3 regions of the Enterobacter sp. B79-1 genome follow, and region 1 is predicted to be linked to each of the others. Evidence: predicted binding sites of a transcription regulator. Region 1 holds the regulator's gene; each other region holds the start of a gene.
What was found. Region 1 encodes LexA, which represses DNA repair genes until DNA is damaged. Its sites were predicted from a motif close to TNCTGTATGTACATACAGNA; they were not measured.
Positions count from the first base shown of each region.

Region 2: a site for LexA is predicted at 4,600-4,619, ahead of umuD (translesion error-prone DNA polymerase V autoproteolytic subunit). Genes of this name have one in related genera too.
Region 3: a site for LexA is predicted at 7,421-7,440, ahead of AC2T6E_RS05705 (DNA translocase FtsK 4TM domain-containing protein). Genes of this name have one in related genera too.

Region 1 covers NZ_JBYAZJ010000011.1:60,909-70,688, reverse strand. Annotated here, with positions in the region: gene ubiC (chorismate lyase) at 1-416, shown strand, start outside; gene ubiA (4-hydroxybenzoate octaprenyltransferase) at 429-1,298, shown strand; gene plsB (glycerol-3-phosphate 1-O-acyltransferase PlsB) at 1,391-3,811, opposite strand; gene AC2T6E_RS21670 (diacylglycerol kinase) at 3,966-4,334, shown strand; gene lexA (transcriptional repressor LexA) at 4,443-5,051, shown strand; gene dinF (MATE family efflux transporter DinF) at 5,114-6,451, shown strand; partial or broken gene AC2T6E_RS21655 (hypothetical protein) at 6,448-6,522, shown strand; gene AC2T6E_RS21650 (CsbD family protein) at 6,572-6,781, shown strand; gene zur (zinc uptake transcriptional repressor Zur) at 6,829-7,341, opposite strand; gene AC2T6E_RS21640 (cupin domain-containing protein) at 7,456-7,944, shown strand; gene AC2T6E_RS21635 (conjugal transfer protein TraF) at 8,118-9,365, shown strand; gene dusA (tRNA dihydrouridine(20/20a) synthase DusA) at 9,448-9,780, shown strand, end outside.
Region 2 covers NZ_JBYAZJ010000001.1:694,874-704,653, forward strand. Annotated here, with positions in the region: gene AC2T6E_RS03325 (NAD(P)H-dependent flavin oxidoreductase) at 1-255, shown strand, start outside; gene AC2T6E_RS03330 (hypothetical protein) at 322-768, opposite strand; gene AC2T6E_RS03335 (SDR family oxidoreductase) at 844-1,899, opposite strand; gene AC2T6E_RS03340 (LysR family transcriptional regulator) at 1,997-2,893, shown strand; gene umuC (translesion error-prone DNA polymerase V subunit UmuC) at 2,901-4,163, opposite strand; gene umuD (translesion error-prone DNA polymerase V autoproteolytic subunit) at 4,147-4,581, opposite strand; gene AC2T6E_RS03355 (EAL domain-containing protein) at 4,715-6,238, opposite strand; gene AC2T6E_RS03360 (hypothetical protein) at 6,452-6,661, shown strand; gene AC2T6E_RS03365 (aldo/keto reductase family oxidoreductase) at 6,699-7,565, opposite strand; gene tcp (methyl-accepting chemotaxis citrate transducer) at 7,709-9,367, shown strand; gene smrA (DNA endonuclease SmrA) at 9,377-9,780, opposite strand, start outside.
Region 3 covers NZ_JBYAZJ010000001.1:1,174,452-1,184,231, reverse strand. Annotated here, with positions in the region: gene AC2T6E_RS05740 (hypothetical protein) at 1-254, shown strand, start outside; gene infA (translation initiation factor IF-1) at 326-544, opposite strand; gene aat (leucyl/phenylalanyl-tRNA--protein transferase) at 829-1,533, opposite strand; gene cydC (heme ABC transporter ATP-binding protein/permease CydC) at 1,580-3,301, opposite strand; gene cydD (heme ABC transporter permease/ATP-binding protein CydD) at 3,301-5,067, opposite strand; gene trxB (thioredoxin-disulfide reductase) at 5,182-6,150, opposite strand; gene lrp (leucine-responsive transcriptional regulator Lrp) at 6,888-7,382, shown strand; gene AC2T6E_RS05705 (DNA translocase FtsK 4TM domain-containing protein) at 7,519-9,780, shown strand, end outside.

The DNA.
Region 1 (9,780 bases):
GGTTGCTGCTGGAAGATTCCATGACGAAACGTTTTGAGCAACAGGGCAAAACGGTCACGGTGACGATGATTCAGGAAGGATTTGTCTCTGCCGATGACATCGCCAGCGAGTTGCCGCTGCTGCCAAAAGAAGATCGCTACTGGCTGCGTGAAATTTTACTCTGTGCTGACGGCGAGCCGTGGCTTGCCGGGCGAACAGTGGTGCCTGAGTCTACCCTTTCCGGGCCAGAACTTGCCCTGCAACGATTGGGGAAAACGCCGCTGGGGAGGTATCTTTTCACCTCGTCTGAACTTACCCGAGATTTTATTGAGATTGGTCGTGATGCCGACCTGTGGGGGCGTCGTTCCCGCCTGCGTCTGAGTGGTAAACCGTTAATACTGACAGAGCTTTTTTTACCGGCATCGCCGTTGTACTGAGAGGAAGACAAAATGGAGTGGAGCCTGACGCAAAACAAGCTGCTGGCCTATCACCGCTTAATGCGAACGGATAAACCGATTGGCGCATTGCTGCTGCTGTGGCCAACGTTATGGGCGCTGTGGGTGGCGACGCCGGGCGTGCCGCCGCTGTGGATCCTGGCGGTGTTTGTTGCCGGTGTCTGGCTGATGCGTGCTGCAGGCTGTGTAGTAAATGACTACGCAGACCGGAAATTTGACGGACATGTAAAGCGAACGGCTAATCGTCCGTTGCCCAGCGGCCAGGTGACGGAAAAAGAGGCGCGCACGCTGTTTGTGGTGCTGGTGCTGCTCTCCTTCCTGCTGGTGCTAACGCTTAACACCATGACGATCCTGCTGTCTGTCGCCGCGCTGGCGCTGGCCTGGGTCTACCCGTTTATGAAGCGCTACACCCATCTGCCGCAGGTGGTGCTGGGCGCGGCATTTGGCTGGTCGATTCCGATGGCGTTTGCCGCGGTTAGCGAATCTGTCCCGCTCAGCTGCTGGCTGATGTTCCTGGCGAATATTCTTTGGGCAGTGGCGTACGATACGCAGTACGCGATGGTCGACCGCGATGACGATCTCAAGATTGGCATCAAGTCGACGGCGATCCTGTTTGGCCGTCAGGACAAACTGATTATCGGCATTTTGCAGGTGGCGGTGCTGGCGCTGATGGTGGCGATTGGTCGCCTGAACGGGCTGAACTGGGAATTTTACTGGTCCGTGCTGGTGGCGGGACTGCTGTTCGCGTATCAGCAGAAGCTGATTGCGAAGCGCGAGCGTGAAGCCTGCTTCAAAGCATTTTTAAATAATAACTACGTCGGTCTGGTGCTGTTTTTAGGGCTGGCGATGAGTTACTTTGGCTAAAAAGAAGCCCGGTGGCGCTAGCGCTTACCGGGCCTACATGTCATGCAGGATCGTAGGCCGGGTAAGCGCTAGCGCCACCCGGCTTTTTTACATCACTCGTCCTGCGTCGCGCTCTCAATCGTCAAACGCACGTCCGAGGTAATCAGCTCGGCCAGCATCTGGTAAATCTTGAGCGTCTCTTCCGGTTCAGCATCGCCCGTATCGCTGATAAACCCTTCATCACGCAGCGTCAGCACCAGTGAGCTGAATACCGCTTTGTCGAAGAACTCCGGTGCGTTAATGCCGTGTAGAACAGACAGGCGCTGTGCCAGCGTCCGGCTCTCTTTTTCCAGCGTACCGCGGTTGATCGACGGGTTCGCGCTGAGCAGCCAGAAGGTGATGGCGTAGCGCTGCAGCGTTTCACGCGCACCGGCGGCCAGCAGCTGCAGGGTGCGGGAACGCGACGGGTTGATATGCAGCTCGTCATTAGTCAGGGTAATTAGCCCCTGACGGCGCATCTCTTCCGTCATTTTATCCAGCTCTACCGCCAGCTCATCTTTACTCCAGCGCAGGAACAGCTCCGCTTTCAGCATCGGGTAGATGGCTTCAAGATGGCGCAACAGTTCCTGACGCGAAATGCGGCGATGCTGGGTAATAATGGCCGCCATCAGCGACGGCAACATCAGCATATGCGTGATGTTGTTGCGGTAGTACGTCATCAGCACGGCCTGCTCGCGCGGCAGGATGATGATGTCACCGATGGTGTCTTTCTCGACTTCGAACTTGTTCATCTGCAGCGCGTGGTCGATAAGCTCGCTCGCGGTAGCAGAAGGCACAGTCGAATCAACCGAGTACGGCACGTTGCGCATAATGTTCAGGTAGCAATCAAGCTGCTCGGTCAACTGTTCACGGGTCAGTGAACGCTGGCGAGAGGCCAGAAGCGCGGTACAGCACAGGTTCATGGCGTTCGCCGCACCTGCGTTGTTGATGCGCACCATCAGCTCCGCAGCAATACCGTTCACCGTAGGCGTCAGCCACGCCGGACGTACCGCTTCGATAGGGTCGATAGACTCGCGCCACTCCGGAACATGGTTGTTCAGATACGTCATCAGCGGCATCGGTTCGCCAAAGTTCACGTAGCCCTGGCCAAGATTGCGCAGCTTGCTCAGGCCGCGCAGCATCTGCGGCAGGCTCTCTTTCTCTTTGGTCGCACCGCGCAGCTCTTTGGCGTAAGTGCCCACTTCCATGACGTGTTCATAGCCAATGTAGATTGGCACCAGCGTGATCGGACGCGTGCCGCCGCGCAGCATGGCCTGGATGGTCATCGACAGCGTGCCGGTTTTCGGATCGAGCAGACGACCGGTACGGGAACGACCGCCTTCCACGAAGTATTCGACGGAATAGCCGCGGCTGAACAGCTCGCCGAGATATTCACGGAATACGGTGGAATAGAGCTTATTACCCTTAAAGGTACGGCGAATAAAGAACGCACCCAGACGGCGGAAGATCGGGCCTGCTGGCCAGAAATTCAGGTTGATACCCGCCGCAATGTGCGGTGGCACCAGCCCCTGGTGATACAACACATAGGAGAGCAGCAGGTAGTCCATGTGGCTGCGGTGGCAGGGCACATAAACAATTTCATGACCGTCATGGGCCAGCTGGCGAACGCGCTCGGCGTTGTGGACGTTAATGCCCTGATAGAGACGGTTCCAGGTGAAACTCAGGATACGGTCAGAGAGACGAATCATCTCATAGGAGAAGTTCGCCGCGATCTCTTCCATCAGTGCAATGGCATTTTGCTGTGCTTTCTCGTGGGAAATCTTCTTGCTGCGCGCTTCGTCTTCAACTGCGCGGGCAATCGCTTTGGAGGCCAGCAGCTTGTTGAACAGATCCTGACGCGCCGGGAGACGAGGCCCAACGGCAGCCAGACGCTGGCGTGCGAAGTGCATACGCGCCACGCGCGCCAGTTTTTGTGCGATGATCTTGTCGGTGCCGTGCTCGTCTGCCATACGGCGCAGCGAAACGGAAGGGGAGAAGCGTACAAAGCTGTCGCGTCCCAGCCAGGAGACCGCGAAGAACTTCTGGATGCCGTTGAGCATACGCAGCGGCGGATTCTCTTCACCTTTTTCGCGGCCCGGACGGCGACCAAACATCACTGAGACCGGCACCATCTGCACATCCAGATCGGGATTGCTGCGGTGTAGGTCGAGATAGTCATGGAACAGCTTGATGGACTCTTCTTTCGGCGTGTAATAGGTAAACACGCGCGGCCCGCCGTGAATAAACACGTAGCGCGGCAGCAGAGTGCCATCAACTTCAAGCGGTTCAAGTGGGTCAGGTAAATCATGCGCCAGACATTGGGCGCGAAGCGTCAGCAGGTCTGCCTTCGAGTTATAAGGCAAAACGTACATAATAGGGCGCGACGTATCGAGCCCTAATTCCAGCGCAGGTTCTGCTGGGATAGACTTACTTTTTACCAGGACGCTTAATGGTAAATTAAGTAATTTGTAGTAAATTCGTGGCCAGCCGGACATAAACGATGTAAAGCCTCTGGTTAATAATGCAATTGCGGCGCAAGGATAACAGAAAGCGCGCAAAATTTCTGTTGTTACCCGTCATACTTCAGGCTACAGCGAAACGCGCTGCTGCCAGAGTTACTGACGCTATTTACAATAAAAGGTTCTATTAATGGCCAATAATACCACTGGGTTAACTCGAATCATCAAAGCTGCCGGCTATTCATGGAAAGGTTTCCGTGCCGCATGGGTCAATGAAGCCGCGTTTCGCCAGGAGGGCGTTGCCGCTATCGTCGCGGTTATCATCGCCTGTTTCCTTGATGTTGATGCTATTACCCGCGTGCTTCTCATCGGCTCTGTTCTTTTGGTGATGATAGTGGAAATTCTCAATAGCGCTATTGAGGCGGTTGTGGACCGTATCGGTTCAGATTTCCACGAACTTTCTGGCCGTGCGAAAGACATGGGGTCTGCCGCTGTGCTGTTGGCGATTATCACGGCAGCGATTACCTGGGTCACGTTGCTTTGGTCACATTTCCGATGAGCCTCGAGGAATAATTAAGTCCCTGGTTTTTTGTGCAGTTTTTGGTTCCAAAATCGCCTTTGACTGTATATACTCACAGCATAACTGTATATACACCCAGGGGGCGGAATGAAAGCGTTAACGACCAGGCAGCAAGAGGTGTTTGATCTCATCCGGGATCATATCGGCCAGACGGGTATGCCACCCACGCGTGCGGAAATCGCTCAGCGTCTGGGCTTCCGTTCTCCAAATGCGGCCGAGGAACACCTGAAAGCGCTGGCGCGCAAAGGTGTGATTGAAATTGTGTCTGGCGCGTCTCGCGGCATTCGTCTGCTGGTGGAAGAAGAGACAGGTATTCCGCTGATTGGTCGCGTCGCCGCAGGTGAACCTCTGTTGGCCCAGCAGCATATTGAAGGTCACTATCAGGTCGATCCTGGTATGTTCAAACCGAGTGCAGATTTCCTGCTGCGCGTCAGCGGGATGTCCATGAAAGATATCGGCATTCTTGACGGCGATCTGCTGGCCGTTCACAAAACGCAGGATGTACGTAACGGTCAGGTTGTGGTCGCGCGTATTGATGATGAAGTGACCGTCAAACGACTGAAAAAACAGGGCAACACCGTACAGCTGCTGCCCGAAAATAACGAATTCTCCCCGATTGTGGTGGATCTGCGCGAACAGAACTTCTCCATTGAAGGTCTGGCCGTTGGTGTTATCCGCAACGGTGAATGGCTGTAACGTCTTCCTGACAGGCTACGGGTCTCCGTAGCCTGGATCATTTTCCATTCCCGGTATTTTTCATGTCACTGCTGACAGCTTCTGATAAGGCATTGTGGCGTCTTGCACTGCCGATGATTTTTTCCAATATCACCGTTCCCCTGCTTGGCCTGGTGGACACCGCGGTGATTGGTCATCTGGATTCTCCCGTTTATCTGGGCGGCGTGGCGATTGGCGCAACGGCGACCAGTTTTCTCTTTATGCTCCTGCTCTTCTTACGCATGAGTACCACGGGCCTGACGGCACAAGCCTATGGCGCGAAAGAGCCGCTGCGACTGGCGCGGGCGCTGGTTCAGCCACTCATTCTGGCGCTTGGGGCAGGCGCGTTAATCGTGCTGTTTCGCACGCCGCTGATTGATTTGGCGCTGCACATTGTGGGCGGCAGCGAGGCGGTGCTGGAGCAGGCGCGTCGCTTTCTTGAAATCCGCTGGCTCAGCGCGCCCGCATCGCTGGCAAACCTGGTTCTGCTGGGCTGGCTGCTGGGCGTGCAGTACGCTCGTGCGCCGGTCATCCTGCTGGTGGTGGGAAACCTTTTGAACATCGTGCTCGACCTCTGGCTGGTGATGGGCCTGCACATGAACGTACGGGGCGCGGCACTGGCAACCGCAGTCGCAGAATACGGCACGTTTATCATCGGCCTGTGGATGGTCTGGCGCGTACTGGCCATGCGTGGAATCTCCCTCGTCATGCTGAAAACCGCGTGGCGCGGCAACATCCGCAAGCTGCTGGCGCTGAACCGGGACATCATGCTTCGCTCGCTCCTGCTGCAGCTCTGTTTTGGTGCGTTAACGGTTTTTGGTGCCCGTCTTGGGCCTGAGATCGTTGCGGTAAATGCGGTGCTGATGACATTGCTGACGTTTACCGCGTATGCGCTGGACGGCTTTGCATACGCCGTGGAGGCGCACTCCGGGCAGGCATACGGTGCGCGTGAAAGTGGCCAGCTCCGCGAGGTGTGGCGGGCGGCTTGCCGTCAATCAGGTCTGGTCGCGCTGGCGTTCGCACTGATTTATGCCTGTTTCGGCAGCGACATTATCGCGTTACTCACGTCGTTACCGGCTTTACGCGAACTGGCGGGCCACTATCTCATCTGGCAGGTGATCTTGCCGGTGGTGGGCGTCTGGTGTTATCTGCTGGACGGCATGTTTATTGGCGCAACGCGCGGCGCGGAGATGCGTAACAGCATGGCGGTCGCGGCTGCAGGTTTTGGCCTCACGCTGCTGACCTTACCGTATTTGGGCAACCATGGTTTATGGCTGGCACTGGCGGTTTTCCTGTCGCTGCGCGGATTGTCGCTGGCGTTCATCTGGCACCGCCACTGGCAAAACAATACCTGGCTCCCTTCCCGTCACGATATATCGTGACGGTTAAAGATTCCGAATATGAAATCAACCGCCGAATCCTTAACTACAATTATTATCACGTCCAGCAGAAAAGAACGTAACGGACGTTACGACCCAACGCTTAACTAAGAGGACACGATGATGAATAAAGACGAAATCGGCGGCAACTGGAAGCAGTTTAAAGGTAAAGCGAAAGAACAGTGGGGTAAGCTGACGGATGACGATATGACCGTCATTGAAGGTAAACGCGATCAGCTTGTCGGTAAAATTCAGGAACGTTACGGCTACGCGAAAGACCAGGCGGAAACCGAAGTCAAAGACTGGGAAACCCGTAATGACTACCGCTGGTAACACTGAATAACCCACAGGGCGGCTCTAAGCCGCCTTTTCTTTTGCCGTTAACGCGGCTTTTTCTTCACGAGAATGGAGTGATCGTGTTGGCATTCATCCTGATGGCGACAGGATTCCACCTCCACACACGCCGAGCACAGCCCGTGCGCTTCAATCACGTTATGACGCAGGGCGAAGCCCATTTTAGCCGCCAGCGTATGCATAATATCTTCCACGCCTTCCGCACACTCTTCCTTCACCGCGCCGCAGCGGTCGCAGATAAACATGGCTGAGGTATGGGTTGGCTGATCGAATAGATGGCATAGTACATAGCTGTTGGTGGATTCAACTTTGTGCACAAACCCTTGTTCCAGCAGGAAATCCAGCGCACGATAAACCGTAGGCGGTTTTGCCTGCGGCTCGCTTGCACGCAGCAGATCCAGCAGGTCGTATGCGCTGATGGCACCCTGTTGCAGGCTCATCAGGCGCAATACCTCGAGGCGCTGCGGAGTCAGGCGCACATTGCGTTGCGCACACAGCTTTTCGGCCTGCGCTAACAGCTCTTTTGTGGACTTATCCATTTAGCACCTCGGATGTATAGGATGGAAAACCCTCACTTTATCATGTTCTGGTAAAAACACCGAGATCCACCAGGCTGTGCTATACCTGACGCATCGCAATTCGGGGAATTAACCATGAAAAGACCTGACTGTATTAAGCACTGGCGAGATGTGGAAGGTGCTGACGATTCGACCTATCCCGACAGTAACGAACTTTTTTCCATCGGCGCGCCCCTTGCTCGCAGGCTGGGCTTAGGCCGCATCGGTATTCATCATGAGCGTTTGCCGCCAGGGCGTCGTACGTCTTATCCGCATGCGGAAAGCGACGAAGAAGAGTTTATTTATGTGCTTGAAGGGCATCCGGAAGCCTGGATAAACGGCTACCTGTGGAAGCTTGATCCAGGAGACAGCGTGGGGTTCCCCGCCGGGACGGGCGTTTGCCATACCTTTATTAACAATACCGACGAAGAGGTGCGGTTGCTGGTTGTCGGCGAGGCCAACAAAAAGCAAAACCGTATCTACTATCCGCTGAACCCGGTTTATGCCGCGACGCGTGAGGACCGCTGGGTAGATCATCCTCCTCAATTTTTTGGGCCGCACAACGGAAAACCCGAGCGGAAATAATTTTCCTCTTCTATAAATATTGAGGGCCGTCACAAATTACAACAGGCCGTAAGGGAATTTTACTTAGGGAAAGAAATAGCGGGTCTTTTACTTCTTATTCACAGCAATAGTTCGTTCCTGTTTGGGTGATAACAGACAGGGGTTATTTCATAACAGACTATAACGGGCATACTGTGAAAAAATATTTTAAATTTTCGGTGGTTAGCATTGCTGTCTCCTTTTTTATGGCAAATCAGGCGGGAGCAGCCAATACCTGGACAGAAGCGCGCAGCGATGCGATGGGGGGAACGGGCGTTGCGGCAGGGACCTACGGCAGCGGTACATTAATCAACCCGGCATTACTGGCCAAAGCGAAACCTGACGATGGTATCACGGTGATCCTGCCATCCATCGGCGCGCAGATTTCAGACAAAGATAACCTGCGGGATAAAATCGATGACATCAGCGACGATGTAAGCCGCTATCGCAGCACGCTGGACAACATCAACCTCATCGATCTCTTAAATCCGCTTAGCCCTGCCTCTCAGCAGGTCTCTTCCGCTGCGGGCGATCTTGCCGATCAGCTGGATTCCCTGAAAGGGAAAACCGCCAGCGGTAAAGCGGGTGGGGGGATCGCCGTCAGTATTCCTAATGACGTGCTCTCCGTTGCCTTTGTGGCCAAAGCGAATGCGCGTGCACGTGTGAGCTCTTACATCGATCAGGGCGATATCGACATATTGCGCGGTGTTGAGGCTGTTCCCGCGACCGCGCTCACGGTTAACCCCAATAATCTAAAATCAAAAGGCTTTGGCCGCGCGGCAATCGTTTCGGACTATGGCGTGACGGTCGCGCGTCAGTTTGATATCAGCGGTGTGCCGGTTTCATTGGGTATCACGCCGAAGCTGCAAAAGACCTGGCTCTATAACTACACCGTCTCGATTTATAACTTCGACAGTGGTGATATCAACAGCAGCCGTTACCGTAATGATGATACTGGCTTTAACGTCGATGCTGGTCTTGCGGCGGACTTCGGGGAAAACTGGACGGTCGGCCTGACCGGACAAAACCTTTTCTCGCGTGATATCGACACCAAAGAGGTGGACGGGGTGCGTGATACCTATCAAATTAGCCCTGTTGTCACGGCGGGTGCGGCATGGCATACCGATCTTCTGACCCTGACGGCTGATGGCGATCTGACCGAAACCAAGGGCTTTAAAAGCGAAGATACCTCGCAATATGTTGGCGTCGGTGCCGAGGTGACGCCGCTCAGTTGGCTCGCCGTGCGTGCCGGTTATCGGGCAGATATGAAAGGTAACGACAGCAATGTCTTTACCGGCGGTGTTGGCTTTGCGCCATTTAACACCGTCCACGTTGACCTGATGGGCCTGTACGGCGAGGACGAAACCTGGGGCGCAGGAGCACAGTTAAGCATGACGTTTTAACGTGAACCGGAGGCGCTGCGCCTCCGGCTTTTCTTTGTGCTATAGTAGCGCCCCTTTTCCACCAGATGCTTAAAACTTCGCCATGTCGTCAGAACTACAGACTGCTTTCCCCGCACACCGTTTCTCCATTGCGCCGATGCTCGACTGGACGGACAGACACTGCCGTTACTTCCTGCGTCAGCTCTCCCGCCATACGCTGCTGTATACCGAAATGGTGACCACCGGGGCAATTATTCACGGCAAGGGCGACTATCTGGCCTATAGCGAAGAAGAGCATCCGGTTGCGCTGCAGCTGGGCGGCAGCGATCCGGCCGCGCTGGCGCAGTGTGCGAAGCTGGCCGAAGAGCGCGGCTATGACGAAATAAACCTGAACGTGGGTTGCCCGTCCGATCGCGTGCAGAACGGCATGTTTGGC
Region 2 (9,780 bases), on a different contig from region 1:
TTGCTGCTTTTCCGCACCGTGCCCCATTACTACCGCGCTCTTCCCGGCAAGCTGGCGGAAAAACTGGCGTCGATGGATAAAGCAGGCGCAAGCAACGAAGAGCTGGGCAAGGCGATGGGTGGATTACGGGGCCTGCGTCTGGGCATGCTCGAAGGCAACACCGATGAAGGCTATATCGCGCTCGGCACGGGGATTGGGAACATCCGCAGCGTGAAAAGCGTGGCCGAGGTTGTTAATGCGTTAGCGGTTGAGTAAGCCCTTAACTCTGATGCTATGGACGCTGCACAAGAGCGGCGTCCGTACACCGTCTGCGGTTGTTTTTCACAAATTGAGGATTGCGCGTTCTTTAACGACAGCGTCAGGATTGGCAGTTTTCACCGCAGCCAGAAAAGCCGTGAAGTTATGATTCCAGAGGGTGAGATTGTTATAAAACTGCACTTGCTTTTCATTAGCACCGTCACGGTAAATAACAATCCAGGCCCGTCTGCTATTTATCTCGGTATTCCCCGGCCCGATTTTAATGATATCAGCCAGCGCAATCTTGCGGGTGGCGTTGTTTTTAACTTCATATAAAAACTGGTCATCATAAAACCAGGTTTTACCTGCATTCCCGCCAAATAGTGAGGGGTTGGCAGATATCTTTTTCATCCCGTTACGATCTGAAATGATCCGTTTTGCCTGGCGAATACGTCTGACAAAAAAGCTTAACAGAATGAAAACCGCAATGAGGGGTAGCGCGACTGATATCATTTTTAAACTCTCGTGCATTCATCTGCCCCGCGATACCTTTTTATTAACGCGTGAGTATAACGCGCCGATCGTTTATGACAACAACCCTTACGGTCAGGGAATAATCCGCGCGGCTCTCAGCTGCGCGAACAGACGGAAAAACATCTCATCGGTGGCCTGCATTTGCGTAAAGCCCGCCCTGCGCAGCTTGCTCCCGTCACCAAACATGTCGTAATTCCAGCTAAAGACAAAATCGGCAAACTGCCCGTCGCTCAACTGCAAAATATCCGCTTCCACCAGCCGCTCTCCGGCAAGCTCGCGCCATACGCCGCGATAGTCGTTAAACAGCTGATGAAATGACAACCTCACCGGCGGCGCAGAATCCAGTTCAAACCAGCGTGCGATGCGCGGCCACAGCTCGCTCCAGCGCCAGATATCGCCATTGTTCACGTTGAACGCCTGATTCTGTGCCGCAGGTGACGTGGCAGCCCACAGCGTTGCCTCGGCCAGCAGCCCGGCGTCGGTATGATCAACGATGCTGTGCCAGGTCTGTTCCGAACCGGGAAAACGCAGCGGTAAATCCAGCGCCTTGCACAGGGAGGCGTACAGGGCGATGCTCAGCGCAAGGTTCATGGCATTGCCCGGTACCGCACTCCCCACCACGCCCGGCCTGATGGCATTCCAGTGCCAGCGTTTTCCCCGCTGAAACTGGCTGAGCCAGGTGAGCTGCGCAGCGTTAAATTCGGCACCCGCTACGCCGGGATCGCTTTCCCGCGCCGGGGTTTTAAACGGCCCAAGATGCGCACCATAGACTTTGTACCCCTGCATCAGGCTTACCGTCTGCAAAGATGTCGTTTTTTCGAGGGTGCTGACCAGATTACGCAGCATGGTGACGTTCGGCTCAACCATGTCTGTCCAGTTCGCCGCGTTCGCCCAGGCGCTGTAAAAAATGTGGGTGACACCGTTCAGGGCGTGCAGCGCCCGTGCAGTGTCCTGCGCATCCAGTAAATCGACGTTCACCAGGGGGATGCCGTCAGGATGAGACTCGGCATGGCGGCTAAGGCCGATCACCTCCCACTGATGGTGCAGAAGCGTGTTGACCAGCTGTCTGCCGACAATGCCGCTGGCACCCGCGACCAGGGCGACGTTGTGTTGCTGCATCTTATTCATGGTGTTTCTCCGGAATGGGTGACAGACGCAGTGTGATATATTATTTTTTCTGGAGATATCCCCTGAAACCGATGGCACTTATAAGCAGAATCATTAAATGAATAACAAGCTCAATGCCATTTCTACCTTTCTGCGCGTCGCTGAAGCGGGCTCGTTTTCTGCAGCCGCCCGTCAGACAGGTATTAAGCAGTCCGCCGTCAGTCAACAGATCGCGGCGCTTGAGGAATCGCTGGGTGTGGTATTGCTGCACCGTACAACGCGTACGATGAAGCTGACCGAACAGGGTGAACGTTACCGGCGAGATATGCAGCTTGTGCTGGACGCCATGGGGGAAGCGGAGAGGCGTTTACATCCTGTCGATCATAGCGTTCAGGGACGCGTCCATGTCCAGTTACCGAGCGGCCTGGGGCAGATCATTTTGCCGCATCTGCTGGGGCTGCAGCGCCTGCATCCCGAACTGCAGCTGATGATTTCCCTGGATGACCGCCTTGCCGATCTGGTGACGGAAGGCGTGGATGTTGCGATACGGCTGAGCAGTGAGCCTCCGCAGGCGCACGCGGCTCGCGTGCTGGCGCGGATTGAAGCCGCGCTGTTTGCCGCTCCCGGCTTTCAGGCGGTAAACGCCGTCAGCGAGCTGGCGACGCTGCCACACGTACGGTTCAGCGGTATTCCGCTGGATGCCCCCCTGCGTCTGATTTCTGGCGAGGAAACGGTCGAGATAAACGTGAATACCGTTTTCCGTGCCAATACCAGCGACGTGCTGCTACAGGCGCTGGAGTCCGGCATCGGTATCGGCGGCCTGCAGCGACCGCTCGTGGTCAGAGCGCTGCAGGCGGGCACGCTGGTACCGGTACTGCCCGACTGGCGGTTACCCGATCGCTTCCTCTATGCCGTATATCCCGATGCCCGCTTTATTCCGCAGCGCGTCAGAAAGGTCATCAGCGTGATTGAGCAGTTACTGCCTGAGATCGCGACGCATGAAACCACAAAATAGTCGCCTTCTACTTCGCCACCGGCAAATCGGCGTATCGCGTCGTATAGGCCGGTGACAGCATCTCACGCTTCATCGTCCACGGTTTCTCAATACCCTGCCCGGCAAACCATATCTTTCCTTTGCCGGAATGATTTACGCTGTCGATCATCTCCATCAGCGCCGCGCTGTTGGCGCGCAAACGGTTATCGTCAAACAAATTAAGCTGGGCGACGCCGCTGCTGAAAAAGTCCGCCAGCATCACCCCGGCTTTCATATAGCGATAGCCGTCGAGCCATATACGCCCCAGCGCCTCCGTGGCGGCGCGGATGATATCGCGCGAGTCATTAGTGGGCGTCATCAGGGTGACCGAAGCCTGATTGCCGTAATAAATTTCGTTGTCAGCATGCGGGCTGGTGCGCACAAACACACTGATAAAGCGGCAGTACTGATGCTCGCCGCGCAGTTTTTCCGCTGCGCGTTCCGCGTAGGCGCAAATCGCCTGGTGCATCTCTTCGTATTGCGTAATACGGTGACCAAACGAACGGCTACAGATAATTTGCTGTTTCGTGGGGGTGAATTCTTCCAGATCAAGGCACGGCTCGCCGCGAAGCTCGCGCGCCGTACGTTCCATTACCACGTTAAAATGTTTGCGAATGACCCAGGATGACGCTTCCGCCAGCTCCAGCGCCGTGGTAATGCCCATCGCGTTCAGTTTTTTCGTAATGCGCCGTCCTACCCCCCACACCTCCTCTACCGGAACCTTTTCCAGCAGTTTACGCTGCCGCTCGCGGCCTGAGAGATCGACCACGCCGCCCGTGCTGGCCCAGCGTTTCGCCGCATAGTTGGCCAGCTTCGCCAGCGTTTTTGTCGGAGCAATACCGACGCCAACGGTTAAGCCCGTATTTTTAAAGACCTGCGTGCGCATCTGGTGACCGAACGTTTCCAGCGACAGGCAGTGGCTGACACCCGAAACGTTCACAAATGCTTCATCAATGGAGTAGATCTCAATGGCCGGAGCGAGATCGGTCAGCGTCTGCATGACCCGACTGCTGAGATCGGCATACAGCGCATAGTTTGAGCTAAAGACGTAAACCCGCGACGGGTAGCGCTTTTCTTTGAATTTAAAATACGGCTCACCCATTTTTATGCCGAACTGCTTTGCCTCCCGCGACAGTGAAATAATGCAGCCGTCGTTATTGGACACCACCACGATGGGCTTCCCTTCCAGATCGGGGCGGAACACCCGCTCGCAGGAGGCATAGAAGCTATTTACATCAACCAGCGCGAACATGTTTATGCGTTTTGAGCGTGTGGGTGACGACGCCGAAGATCTGCAGCTCCTCTTCGGACTGAAAGGCGATCGGCTGATAGCGGACATTATGTGGCAATAGCCTCAGAACCGGGCGGGTCTGTAGCTCTTTCACCGTAAACTCACCGGCGACCGACGCCACGACGATATCCCCATGTTCGGCATTTAACGAACGATCCACCACCAGCAGATCGCCATCGCTAATTCCCGCCCCAATCATGGAGTCTCCGCTCACCTTGATAAAATAGGTCGCACTGGGGTGTCTCACTGCCAGCCGGTTAAGATCGAGACGATCCTCTACGTAATCCTGCGCCGGGCTCGGGAAACCACAGGCGACGCGTTCTAAAAATAACGGTAATTCAATGACTTGTTTTGGGTGATAAGAAAAGAGAGTGTCCATAATGCCTTTCTCGCCAGATACTGTATATAAATACAGTATTACGGATTATGGACAAGGATCAAGATGATTTCCGGAGGCGAACCCAAACGCGTTGAAGTTTGAGCGGATTTAATTTAGCCATAGCCTGTACAAGTCACTCCACCATGACCTTCACCTTGGGTTTAGACAGCAAAATATGGATAAGCCCGGTAAAGGCGACCGGTCTAAAGAAGTAGTATCCCTGCTGGTATACGATGTTATTCCGGTTGAGATAGTCTAACTGCGCCTTCGTCTCAACGCCTTCCGCCACAATGCTGATGGAGAGCTTACGCGCCAAATCCAATACGCAATCGAGGATCCGGGTGGAGTCCTCGTGTTCATTGACTCTGCTGACGAAGCTGTGGTCAATCTTGATGTAATCGATATGCAGATCGTGTAGATATGAGAGCCCGGAATAGCCGGTACCAAAGTCATCCAGGGCAATGGCAAAACCATTTTCATGGAGCACGTTCAGGGTCTGCACGAGGCGTTCATCAATATCCAGCGGCTCTCGCTCTGTCACCTCAATCACATGGTTTAAATCCTTTCTGACGAAGCTATTTTTATACTTCAGGCATTCGTCCACGAAGCCAGGCATCGCGATATGGGAAGCGCTGAAGTTAATCCCGATATGAAAACCTTCCGGAAGCTTACTGGAGATGGCATTCATTTGCGTCACCACCTGCGCCATCAGGCTTTGCGTGAGGGAAACAATCAGCCCCGATTTTTCAGCAATCGGAATGAATGCGCCGGGTGAAATATAACCCGCTTTGGGGTGCTTCCATCTTGCCAGAACCTCCACGCCCCGCAGCGTGCCCTCCCTGCCGTTAACCACGGGCTGGTAAAACGGAATGATTTCTCTCTTCGCAATCGCACTGCGAAGTGTTTCTTCAGGAAGCGTGTGTTTGTTCAGGTACTTATACAGAACATAAGCCGCGATACCGGCAACCAGCAGTACGAAAAGGAGTATGCCGCCCCCCTGACGAAGCAGCCTTTGCGGGCTGAAAAAAGGCGCAGGGTTGTATCGGATGCTATAGGCGTATTGTTCAGAGTGAACCTGTCTGGCCTGACGTTCGCCGGGAGACGTGATGTGCAGTTCGCCAGAGGCGTCAATTGCGCTCCCGCCCACCGCTAATGAATAATTCACGTGCTTTAACGGCGTGCTTAACGCATCCCGGATATGGCGATCGCTGATCGTCACGATAATACGGTTTTCTGCAAACCGGGTCTGAAAGAGCAAAACCGGCTGCCCGTTTACCGTATCGCTTGCCGGAACAAGAAATAAGGGAGTATCGGGTAATGTATTAATATGCCGCAATAACACGCGATTTCCCGGCAGAGAGGAACACCAGGGCTGCCCCTGCCTGATGATGACGATGGTTCTGAGATGTGGCTGAAGCGCTGCCTCCGTACCCAGCTGGTACTGGCCTTCTGCATCGCACCCCTTGACGATAATTTCCGTCGCCGTTCGGGCGGCAACGCGCGCCTCGTCAAGAATGTCATTAATATCGCTTACCGCGTATCGGGCTCCCGACTGACTGTCGGCCCGTGCTGAATACCAGAGTTGAATATTGAGGATAAAAATACCCGCAATAAAAATGGCTACTGCTGCTGCGACAGGCACAAAAGCGTTACGCATCAACGTATCTACCCTACAGGGTTATGATTATAAATAGCATGGTCGACAATAATAAAAATAACCATGTTATCTTTAAATTAATGACTTACTTATGACTTACCGTGAGAGCTCAACTAAATCAATCACTATAAAAACACTAATGATTGACTTTAAATTTAGACTAATGCATATTTTACAGCACAAATTAACAAGACTTTTTGGAGGACGTTTTCTATGCCAGCCCGTGATTATCCCGACAAACGCGTTGCTCGCGGTTTAGCAAAGGAGGCCGATCTCAGGATGTTGAGCGCCCGCATCGATCCCGACCTGATGGAGTACATCAGAACCACCGCCTATGAAACCCGCAAAAGTAAGCAAGAGATTGTGGCGGAAGCGTTAGCGCTTCACCGACAGAATAACCAGATGACGCCTGCGGCAGACTAAGCAGGGCTTCATCTGGCAGGCGGTATTCTGTTTTCGCTTAATCCACCAGTGAATTCAGCGTGTCCAGCGCGTCCGGCGGTAACACCAGATCCCCGGCGGCAAGGTTTTGCCGGAGATGCGCCACGGAGGACGTTCCGGGGATCAGCAGGATGTTCGGAGAACGTTGCAACAGCCACGCCAGCGCAACCTGCATTGCCGTTGCTCCCAGCGCATCCGCAACCGTCTGCAGCCCGGAAGATTGCAGCGGCGTGAAACCGCCCAGCGGGAAGAATGGCACCCAGGCAATCCCCTGCTGCGCAAGCGTATCCACCAGCGAATCATCACCGCGATTCACAATGTTGTACATGTTCTGCACGCACACCACGGACACCATTTTCTGCGCCTCGGCGACCTGAGAGGCCGTGACGTTGCTCAATCCAATATGGCGAACCAGCCCCTGCTGCTGTAGCTCCGCCAGCGTGGACAACGGTTCAGCGATCGATCCTTCCGCAGGACCGTGGGCGCTAAACATAATCCGCAGATTGACCACATCCAGTACGTCCAGCTGCAGGTTGCGCAGGTTATCATGCACCGCCTGAGTCAGTTCCTGCGCGGAAAAGGCCGGGAGCCAGGCACCTTTGTCGTCGCGGCGGGCGCCGATTTTGGTCACGATGGTCAGATCGTCCCGATAAGGATGAAGCGCCTCGCGGATCAGCTGGTTAGTCACGTGCGGACCGTAAAAATCGCTGGTATCGATATGATTCACACCTGCGGCCACCGCTTCGCGGAGCACCTCCAGCGCGGCCTGCTTATCCTTCGGTGGGCCAAACACGCCCGGCCCGGCAAGCTGCATCGCGCCATAGCCCAGTCGTTTAACCGTTCGCGTGCCGAGCGCGTACGTTCCGCTTTTATCAATGCTGCTCATGTTGACCTTCCTCATAAAAATGATCCGGGTTTACAACAGGTTCCCGATCGGAGCCCTAAGTTAAGCACGAGTTAAATTAAAGTTTAAATTCTATACGACGATAGTATTGATGTACCTCTGCATCTCTCTAACGGACGACCGCTATGCTGAAAAATCTGCACGTGATTACCGGTATTATCTTTGCCCTCACCATATTCTGTCTGCTGCAAGTTGTCACGGGAGGGTTGTTCTACTCTGCCGTCAGCAACGATCGCCATAACTTCCAGAACTCCGGGGTGCTCAATGCCCAGCAGGAGAGCCTGAGCGACAGCGTCAATACGCTGGTAAAAACGCGCGTTACCGTCACCCGCGTGGCGATCCGTTACCTGAAAAACCAGCGCGATCCTGCGTCCCTCGCGGCGATCAACAAGCTGTTAGGTACCGCCAATGACTCTCTGGCGAAAGCCGAAGCCTATAACAAAGCGTGGCAGAAAATGCCGCAGGTTAAGGGCCAAAACGCGGCGTTAACCGAAGAGATGCAGAAATCCTGGAATCAAATGCACGAGGTGATGCGTCTGTCGATTGAGTATCTGCGCGCCGACAACTATCAGGCTTACGGTGATCTGGATGCCCAGCAGGCACAGGACGGGATGGAAGCGGTCTATAACCGCTGGCGTGCCGAAAACAACACCCTGCTTAAAGCGGCGACACAAGAAAACCAGAGCAGCTTTACGCAGATGCAGTGGACACTGGCAGGGATTTTCCTGGCCGTGATCGCCGTACTGGTCGTGATCTGGCAGGGTTTACAACACCTGCTGCTGAAACCGCTCAAAACCATCATGAACCACATCCGCACCATCGCGGGCGGCGATCTGACGCAAAACGTCGATATCTCTGGCCGCAATGAGATGGGACAGCTGGCGGCAGGCCTGCATGAGATGCAGCAGTCGCTGGTTAACACGGTCAGTGCCGTACGCGGGAGCACGGATTCGATCTATACCGGCGCGGGTGAAATTGCCGCCGGGAGCAACGACCTCTCGGCCCGTACCGAACAGCAGGCTGCCTCGCTGGAAGAGACGGCCGCCAGTATGGAAGAGCTGACCGCAACGGTTAAACAGAACTCCGATAACGCGCGTCAGGCTACGCTGCTGGCGAAAAATGCCTCAGAAACGGCCGCACGCGGCGGTCACGTCGTGGATAACGTGGTTCGCACGATGACCGAAATTGCCGACAGTTCGCAGCAAATCGCGCACATCACCGGTGTGATTGACAGCATCGCCTTCCAGACGAACATTCTGGCACTTAACGCGGCGGTGGAAGCCGCTCGCGCCGGGGAACAAGGCCGTGGATTTGCGGTTGTCGCCGGTGAAGTCCGTACGCTGGCGAGCCGCAGCGCCCAGGCGGCGAAGGAGATCAAAGGACTGATTGAGAATTCCGTCAGCCGGGTCAACACCGGCTCTGAACAGGTGAGCGAGGCTGGAGCAACGATGAAAGAGATCGTCGCCGCAGTCACCCGCGTCACCGATATTATGGGCGAGATTTCGTCAGCCTCTGACGAGCAGAGCCGTGGTATTGAGCAGGTGAGCCTGGCCGTATCGCAGATGGACAGCGTAACGCAGCAAAACGCCGCGCTGGTGCAGGAATCCGCCACGGCCGCAGCGGCACTGGAAGACCAGTCCGAGCAATTGCGTCAGGCCGTGGCCGCATTTCGCCTGAACGTGCAGGAAAGCGCCGCGCCGCGCGCCAAAAATGTGAAAACGCCGCAGCTGTTGCGCCCGGCAACGGCCAGCGCGTCGGGCGACAATCACTGGGAAACGTTCTAAGCCGTACCGCTAGCGGCTGCGCTTGGCGTGCCGCTCCCAGTTTTCCTGTTTCGCTTCGTCGGATTTTCGCAGCGAAACATAGCAAGCCCCGCTGCCGCCATGGTGCGGCAGCGCGACACAAAATGCCTGCACTTCCTCGAACTCCGTCAACCAACGCGCCAGATAGCTGCGCACCACATTAGGGTGTGACTTCAGCTCACGCCCTTTGCCGTGCACGATAATCAGATTGCGCAGCCCGTCACGACTCGCCTGCCGGATAAAAGAATACAGCATCTGGCGGCAGCGTTCGGCGGGCTGACGTAAGAGGGTTAAGCTGGCCTGACGGGAATATTTGCCGGAACGCAGCTTATCAATAACGCCCTGCTGAACCCCTTCGCGCTGGAACATCAGCGGCTCTTCGAGCGGCAGCAATT
Region 3 (9,780 bases), on a different contig from region 1:
GTGATTTTCAGGTGGTGGAATTTGAGGACGAAGCAGAACAACCGCGACAAAAAGAGTGGTTACTGGAAGATACAGAAACGAAATGCGACTACTGCCGGGCGTTAAACCATGTGCTGCTGGTGTCGCATTTTGACCGCGATATGTTGCCGCATCTCACGGGATTACTTCACGACATGGCTCATTCTATGGCAGGGGATTTAATCGCTCCTGCACAACCGTGGATGACAATACATCTTCCGACGCAGCAACACTGAAGCCATAAATAAAAAAGGCCGGGGTTATCCCGACCTTTTAAATATTCATCTGCCATTACAGGCGAAAACAATTAGCGACTACGGAAGACAATGCGGCCTTTGCTCAGGTCGTACGGGGTCAGTTCAACAGTCACTTTGTCGCCCGTTAAAATGCGGATGTAGTTTTTGCGCATTTTACCGGAGATGTGCGCAGTTACCACGTGACCGTTTTCCAGCTCTACGCGAAACATGGTATTAGGCAACGTATCAAGTACGGTACCCTGCATTTCAATATTGTCTTCTTTGGCCATCTAATCCTCTGGGGTATCACTACCAAGTTTTGAACCGGCAAGATAATGCCGAAATTCATCAATTAAGTAAAGAATTGCGCGTTTAAAACGCAGCAAAACAGTTTCAGCGCATTGCCCAAGCGTCACGGTACAACCGAACGGAAAGCGCATTCGTAAAGGGGAAACGACAGGATAAACGTCAGGACGTTATCTGAAGCGAGGGTCCCAAACGGCGGCGGGGCAACAGGCAGAAGCTACTCTGCGGCATAATTATAACACCCTCATAAAAAATATGCGGAAAACATTTAGGCATTGGGCAGAAAGAGTGTACGCGGTACCCAGAAGTCGCGCGGGAGCTTCTCCTGACGGCAATTATCGAGATGTTCAATGTAGTGGCGGCGGGAGATTTCGACGGCACCGAGCGAGGCGGTGTGCTCGTTAAGCACCTGGCAATCCATCAGTCGTCCGCCACGCTGGGCAAATTCCTCGCAGAACACCAGCAGTGCCGTTTTTGAGGCATTAACCGCACGCGAGAACATCGACTCCCCACAAAACAGCGTTCCCTGAGCCACGCCGTACATGCCGCCCACCAGGTCACCGCCATCCCATACTTCAATAGAATGCGCGTAACCCAGCTCATGCAACTGATGATAGGCGGTGATGATATCGCGAGTGATCCATGTACCTTCGTGCCGATCTTCCGCACAGCCTTCAATGACCTGACCAAAAGCGTGATTCAGGGTTACGCGATACGGCGACTTCGCGTGAAAGCGCTTCATGCTGCGGCTAATGTGAAACTGCGCTGGCCACAATACGGCTCGTGGATCGGGTGACCACCATAAAATCGGGTCGCCTGGAGAAAACCACGGAAAAATCCCGCGCTGATAAGCCATCAACAGACGAGCAGGGCTGAGATCGCCGCCCAGTGCCAGCAACCCGTTAGGTTCACGTAGCGCCCCCTCCGGTGAAGGGAACGCAATATTATGACGAGACAGCTGGACCAGGCGCATGACAGCAGAACTCCAATACGCGAGTGAGGATCGGTACAAATATAGTCTACAGACGTTGTTTAAACTGGTAGTAGCGACCCTGTTTTGCCAACAGTTCTGCGTGACTACCTTGCTCAATAATGTGTCCGTTGTCCATCACAATTATCCGATCGAAACTCGCCAGTCCGCGCAGGCGATGCGTCACCATCAGCACCGTTTTACCGGCCATAACATTCGTCAGTAAATCAAGGATTTGGCTTTCGGTGGTGGCGTCCAGCCCTTCGGTGGGCTCGTCGAGCAGCATCAGCGGCGCATCGTGCAGCAGCGCACGGGCAATCGCCAGACGACGTAGTTCGCCACCGGAGAGTTGACGACCGCCTTCACCCAGCCAGCTATTCAGACCTTCGTCCTCAAGCAGCTTATGCAGCCCGACCTGTTCGAGCGTGGTACGAAGTGCATCGTCAGATGCGTCCGGCGCTGCCAGCAGCAGGTTGTCGCGCAGCGTGGCGCTAAACAGATGCACGCGCTGTGGGACAACGCTGACGGTCTTGCGTAAGATCTGCTCGCTGAAATCAACCAGCGGCACTGCGTTAAAGAGAATCTGACCGTGCTGTGGATCCCAGGCGCGCGTCAACAGCTGCAGAAGCGTTGACTTACCGCATCCGGTCCGCCCAAGGATTGCAATGCGCTGGCCCGGGTTAACGGAGAGATTGATACCTTCAAGTGCATTCTGCGTCTGTGTGTTATAGGCGAAGGTGACGTTATTCAGCGTCAGCGCAACCTGCGCAGGAACCGCACTCTGTTCAGCAGTGAATTTCACCTCTGGTTCCTGCTCGGCAATCTCGGTGATGCGCAGGGCAGAGGCGATAACCTGTCCAAGATGCTGGAAGGCCCCCGTCACGGGTGCCAGCGCTTCGAAGGCTGCCAGTGCACAGAAAACAAAGAGTGCAATCAGCGGGCCTGGCTGCAGATTTCCACCCACGCCGCCGGAGGCCATCCACAGCATCGCGATAACAGCCACGCCGCCGATGAGCATCATCAGCGCCTGGGAGAAGGCCGTGAGTTCAGACTGTCGACGCTGGGCTTCATGCCAGTTCAACTCCGTACTTTCCATACGCGCGCGGTAACGCTTGCTTGCACCGAAAATGGTCAGTTCTGCCTGTCCCTGCAGCCAGGAGGTCAGCTGCTGACGATATTCTCCCCGCAGGCGCGTCAGGCTTTCGCCGGTGGATTTACCGGCGCGATAGAACAGCGGCGGCAGTATAATCAACGTCAGCAGCATAATGCCGCCGAGCGTCAGCGCGATAGGGACGTCCAGAACACACAGCCCCAGCGTGACGACAACAATCACCACAAACGCGCCGACTATCGGTGAAATCACGCGCAGATAGAGGTGATCCAGCGTATCGACATCCGCAACCACGCGGTTGAGCAATTCGCCCTGACGAAAACGCGCCAGCCCGGCAGGGGAGAGCGGGAGCAGCTTGCTGAACGTGTAAATGCGCAGGTGCTGGAGCACGCGGAATGTGGCGTCATGGCTGACCAGACGCTCGAAGTAACGCCCGGCGGTACGGGTAATGGCGGTGCCACGTACGCCTGCTGCCGGGAGCATGTAGTTAAAGCTGTAGAGCCCGGCGAAACCTGCAACGGCAGAGGCAGACAGGAACCAGCCAGAAAGGGTGAGCAGGCCGATGCTGGCGAGCAGGGTAATAATCGCCAGCACGATCCCCAGCGTCAGCATCCATTTGTGGCGCTTATACAGGGCAAGATAAGGGAGCAGGGCACGCATCAGATGTCCTCCTGACGATTCGCGAGAAGGGCCGCAAAAGGCCCCTGCGCGGCAACGAGTGAGGCATAATCGCCTTGCTCAACGAGTTGACCGTTTTCCATCACCCAAATCTGGTCCCAGTCGGCGATGCCTTCAAGCTGGTGGGTGACCATCAGCGTGGTTTGCTGCTGTGATGCGGCATTAAGCGCTTCCATCACGCGTTGTTCGCTGTGCGCGTCCAGGCTGGCGGCAGGCTCATCCAGCAACATCAGTTGGCAAGGATTCAACAACGCGCGGGCAACCGCCACACGCTGCGCTTGCCCTACGGACAGCCCGGCAGACTGGTCGCCAACGACCGTATCCACGCCCTGCGGGAGCAGCGGCAGAAACTCGCTAACCCAGGCGCGATCGAGGACCGATTGCAGCTCATCTTCCCGCGCGTCCGGGCGAGCCAGAAGCACGTTTTCGCGTAGCGTGGAAGCCGGAAGCTGCGGGTTTTGTCCTACCCAGCTCAGCTGTTTGCGCCAGGCATCAGGCTCCAAATCGCACAACTCAGTTTTATTAATGCACAGCGAACCGGCGTAAGCCATAAAGCCGGAGAGTGCATTTAACAGCGAGCTTTTCCCTGAGCCACTGGTTCCGACCAGCACCACGCGATGCCCGGCAGGCAGGGTAAAGTTGAGCGGACCTGCCAGCACTTTGCCTTCAGGTGACAGAACAGAAAAATCCTTCGCCTCAATCGTCACGGGCTCTTTGGCGTTCAGAACGATGTCACCACGCTCGGGATGCGCCAGCGGTGTTTCAAGGAAGGTTTTCAGGCTGTCGGCCGCGCCAACCGCCTGTGCTTTGGCATGGTAAAAGGTGCCAAGATCGCGCAGCGGCTGGAAAAACTCCGGAGCCAGGATCAATGCCAGGAAACCTGCTGAAAGCGTTACGGCTGTGCCGTAGTGGCCGAAATCCAGCGCGCCGAGGTAAGAAAACCCGAAGTAGACCGCCACAAGGGCAATCGACAGCGAAGTGAAGAATTCAAGCACGCCAGAGGAGAGAAATGCGAGACGCAGCACCTCCATGGTGCGCTGACGGAAATCCTGAGACGCCAGGCGAATATTTTCCGTTTCCGCTTCACCCCGGCCAAAAATACGCAGGGTTTCCATTCCGCGCAGCCGGTCAAGGAAATGACCGCTCAGGCGGCCCAGCGCGAGGAAGTTACGACGGTTAGCATCCGCCGCACCCATACCGACCATCGCCATAAACAGCGGGATAAGCGGGGCGGTACCCAGCAGGATCAGCGCCGCTACCCAGTTGGTCGGGAAAATCGCAATCAGAATCAGCAGCGGGACGCAAACTGCCAGCGCCATCTGCGGCAGGTAGCGGGCGTAGTAGTCGTGCATATCGTCGATCTGTTCAAGGATCAGCGTCGCCCAGCTTCCTGCTGGTTTACCCTGGATCCAGGCTGGCCCGGCCTCCTGAAGACGATCCAGGACCTTACGGCGGATCTCGTAGCGGATATGCTGTCCGGCATGAAAACCAACGCGTTCACGCAGCCAGACGACCCACGCACGAAGGATAAAAACCAGAATCAGGACAATAAAGGGCAACAGGAGCGCTTCACGCGGAATGTTCTCCATGATCATATGATTAAGAATGCGGGCCAGCAGCCATGCCTGGGCAACAATCAACAAACCACTGACGAGTCCCAGAAGACGGGAAATCATGAGCCAGCGGCGGGAAAGAACGCTTTGCTGTTTAAGCCAGCGTGTTAACTCTTGTTGACGGGTTTTTTCCATTGCGTACTTTGCAGGTGACGTTATAAGAAATTAGACCACTGCATGTTACACGTGGGGAAAAATAAAGGCGACCTGTGGCCGCCTTTATTTACGTTTGTTACTGACTTGTAAAGATTATTTACCTTGTTCAGCCAGTCCGTCGAGGTAGCGTTCAGCATCCAGCGCGGCCATACAGCCGGTGCCTGCAGAGGTAATCGCCTGACGATAAATATGGTCCATCACGTCGCCAGCCGCGAACACGCCCGGGATGCTGGTCTGGGTCGCGTTACCGTGAATGCCCGACTGCACTTTGATGTAGCCGTTTTCCAGCTCCAGCTGACCGTCGAAGATCGCGGTGTTCGGGCTGTGACCGATCGCCACAAACAGGCCCGCCACTTCCAGCGACTCGATGTTATCGGTGTTCTGGGTATCGCGCAGACGCAGACCGGCAACGCCCATCTGGTCACCCGTGACCTCTTCCAGGGTACGGTGAGTGTGAAGCACGATGTTGCCGCTTGCCACTTTATCCATCAGGCGTTTGATCAGGATCTTCTCCGCGCGGAAGGTGTCGCGACGGTGGATCAGGTGCACTTCAGAGGCGATGTTTGCCAGGTAGAGCGCTTCTTCCACTGCGGTGTTACCGCCGCCGATCACGGCGACTTTCTGATTGCGATAGAAGAAACCGTCGCAGGTAGCGCAGGCAGATACGCCGCGGCCCTTGAACGCTTCTTCAGACGGCAGACCAAGGTAACGGGCAGAGGCGCCGGTGGCGATGATCAGCGCGTCACAGGTGTATTCGCCGCTGTCGCCGGTCAGGCGGAACGGACGGTTCTGCAGATCGACCTTATTGATGTGGTCGAACAGAATTTCAGTTTCAAATTTGGCGGCATGCTCGTGCATACGTTCCATCAGCAGCGGCCCGGTCAGGTCGTTCGGGTCCCCTGGCCAGTTTTCCACTTCGGTGGTGGTGGTCAGCTGACCGCCTTTTTCCATGCCGGTGATGAGTACCGGGTGCAGGTTAGCGCGTGCAGCATAGACCGCTGCGGTATATCCCGCAGGTCCAGAACCAAGGATTAGCAGCTTACTGTGTTTGGCCGTGCCCATGAGATCCCCATTGTTGTTGGCAGACATTTGGCTGGATTGTAGGGAATTTGTTGTCGTAAAAAAAGAGCGCAGCAATTTTGATATCAATCTGTGTAATAGCCACGGACGATGAATGAGGCGCTATAACATCACTATTTGGCCTGAAATCCGGTCGTTTATAAGGCAATAAAATGACGATTAATACCCTGCCGTAATGAATATCCGGCATGTTGTACTAAAAATCGATGTTTTGCTTTGACAATCACCTGCGCTTTTGCGAAAACATTCAAGGAAGAAAAAAAAACCGCGTTAACCGTGTGCCGCATAGGCATGCACGTAAATGCCATTTTTACCGTGTCAGTGAAATCTACGCATGGCGTGGACAGACGCCATACGTGATGTCGGTGACTGCCTTCGGGCAACGGTCTTCTTACCAACAGAACCCGAATCCGCATCGCGTCTATAGCCTAATAATTCGAGTTGCATGAAGGCGGCGACGCAGCGAATCCCCGGGAGCGTACATCAGTACGTGACTGGGGTGAGCGAGGACAAACTGGCCTGGCCAGTTTGAACAGCGCTTGCGCTGGCCCCGAAGGGGCGAGGCCACAGGCCGAGTCAAGCCAACGCACAGGCAACTTGAAGTATGACGGATATAATACATAACCAGGCGATGTGATGACTAACGGGTACAGGCTCTGAACAGTGATGTGCACAGGGTCCAGGCAGGAGTAGGGAAGGAATACAGAGAGACAATAATAATGGTAGATAGCAAGAAGCGCCCTGGCAAAGATCTCGACCGTATCGATCGTAACATTCTTAATGAATTGCAAAAGGATGGGCGTATTTCCAACGTCGAGCTTTCAAAACGTGTGGGACTTTCCCCGACGCCGTGCCTTGAGCGTGTGCGCCGACTGGAAAGACAGGGTTTTATTCAGGGCTATACGGCTCTGCTTAACCCGCATTATCTGGATGCCTCACTTCTGGTATTTGTTGAGATTACTCTGAATCGTGGTGCGCCGGATGTGTTTGAACAATTCAACTCCGCTGTACAAAAACTTGAAGAAATTCAAGAGTGTCATCTGGTTTCCGGTGATTTCGACTACCTGTTGAAAACCCGCGTGCCTGATATGTCCGCCTACCGTAAGCTGCTGGGTGAAACCTTGCTGCGTCTGCCGGGCGTGAACGACACCCGTACGTATGTGGTGATGGAAGAGGTTAAACAGAGCAATCGTCTGGTAATTAAGACGCGCTAACACGGAACAGGTGCAAAATCAGCGTAGTTTGATTACACTCCTGTTAATCCATACAGCAACAGTGCCGGGGAGTCCCCGGCGCTGTTGTCCGTTTTAGCAAACAGGCAGGATATGCCTGATACCTGGAGAGCCTTTCTTGAGCCAGGAATACACTGAAGACAAAGAAGTCACACTATCGAAGCTAAGCAGCGGACGTCGTCTCCTCGAGGCTTTGCTGTTGGTTATTGCCCTTTTCGCCGTCTGGCTGATGGCAGCCTTACTCAGTTTCAACCCCTCCGATCCCAGCTGGTCGCAAACCGCATGGCATGAGCCTATCCATAATTTAGGCGGTGTACCGGGTGCCTGGCTTGCGGACACGCTCTTTTTCATTTTCGGTGTGATGGCCTATACCATTCCCGTCATTATCATTGGCGGATGCTGGTTTGCCTGGCGTCATCGTCAGAATGACGACTACATCGATTACTTCGCGGTATCGCTGCGCCTGATTGGCGCGCTGGCATTGATCCTCACATCGTGCGGGCTGGCGGCTATAAACGCCGACGATATCTGGTACTTCGCCTCCGGTGGCGTCATCGGCAGCCTGCTGAGTTCCGCCCTGCAGCCGATGCTTCACAGCAGCGGAGGTACCCTGACGCTGCTTTGCATCTGGGCCGCAGGGTTGACCCTGTTTACTGGCTGGTCGTGGGTGAGCATCGCCGAGAAGATCGGCAGCTTTATTCTCACTATCCTCACTTTCGCCAGTAACCGTACCCGTCGTGACGATACGTGGGTCGATGAAGACGAATATGAAGATGAGTACGAAGAGGAAGACGAGGCGCCGGTACAGCGTCGTGAATCTCGTCGGGCCCGTATTCTTCGTGGCGCGCTCGCGCGTCGTCAGCGCGTCGCTGAAAAATTTGCCAATCCGCTTGGGCGTAAAACAGATGCGGCGCTCTTCTCCGGCAAACGCATGGATGAAGACGAGCAGGTTGAGTACCGTGCGGCGGGTGCCGCCGTCGATCCTGATGATGTTCTGTTCTCCGGCAACCGTGCGATGCCGGGCGATTTTGACGAATACGATCCGCTGCTGAATGGTCATTCAGTGACAGAACCGGTTGCAGCCGCTGCTGCCGCAACCACGGCAGCGCAGGCTTTTGCTGCGCCAGCGGAAGCCGTAATGCCATCCGCGCCCGTTCCGGCACCGGAGTCGGTTATCCAGCAACCTCAGGTTGACTGGCAGACTGCGCCGGGTGTTCACACCCCGGAACCTGTTATTGCGCCTGAACCAGAAAGCTATGTTCCTGTGCAGCAGGAACAATGGCAGCAGCCTTATCAGCCGGAGCCCGTGTATGAACCACAGGGATACCCGGAATATGAGCAGCCGGTCGCACAGCCGTATGTACCGGAACCGGTTGAACCTGCGCAGCCATACGCACAACCTGAGCCTGACGTGGCGGAGGAGGCGAAACCATCTCGTCCACCACTGTACTACTTTGAAGAAGTGGAAGAGCGCCGCGCCCGTGAGCGCGAGCAGCTGGCAGCCTGGTATCAACCTGTGCCGGAGCCGGTGCAAGAGCCTGTCGCAAAAGCGCCTTCCGTTTCCGTACCGCCAGTCGATCCAACGCCTGTGGCAGAGAGCGTGAAGCAAGCCTCTGTCGCGGCCGCCGCTGCGGCACCAGTCTTTAGCCTGGCGACCGGCGGCGCGCCTCGTCCTCAGGTGAAAGAGGGCATTGGCCCGCAATTGCCTCGTCCTAATCGCGTACGTGTGCCCACGCGCCGCGAGCTGGCTTCCTACGGTATCAAGCTGCCTTCCCAGCGTATGGCTGAGGAAAAAGCGCGTGAATCGGACTATGAAGACGACGCCGATGAACTTCATCAGGATGAGCTGGCGCGTCAGTTCGCCGCGCAGCAGAATCAGCGTTACGGTGAAGAATATCAGCACGACGAGCAAATCCAGGAAGATGAAGACGATGCGGCAGAAGCGGAATTAGCCCGCCAGTTCGCCGCTACGCAGCAACAGCGTTATTCTGGTGAACAGCCTTCGGGCGCGAACCCGTTCTCGCTGACGGATTTTGAATTCTCACCGATGAAAGATCTGGTGGATGATGGCCCAAGCGAACCGCTGTTTACGCCGAGCGTAATGCCGGACGCTGAGCCTGTGCGCCAGCAGCCAGCAGCTCAGACCTACGCGCAGCCGCAACAACCTGCTCAGCAGCCGTATGCGCAACCGCAGCAGCCGCCGCAGTTCCAGCAGCCTGCGCCTCAGCCGCAGGAAAGCCTTATTCACCCGCTGCTGATGCGTAACGGCGATAGCCGTCCGCTGCAGCGTCCAAGCACGCCGCTGCCGTCGCTGGATCTGTTAACGCCGCCACCGTCAGAAGTGGAGCCGGTTGATACCTTTGCGCTCGAACAAATGGCG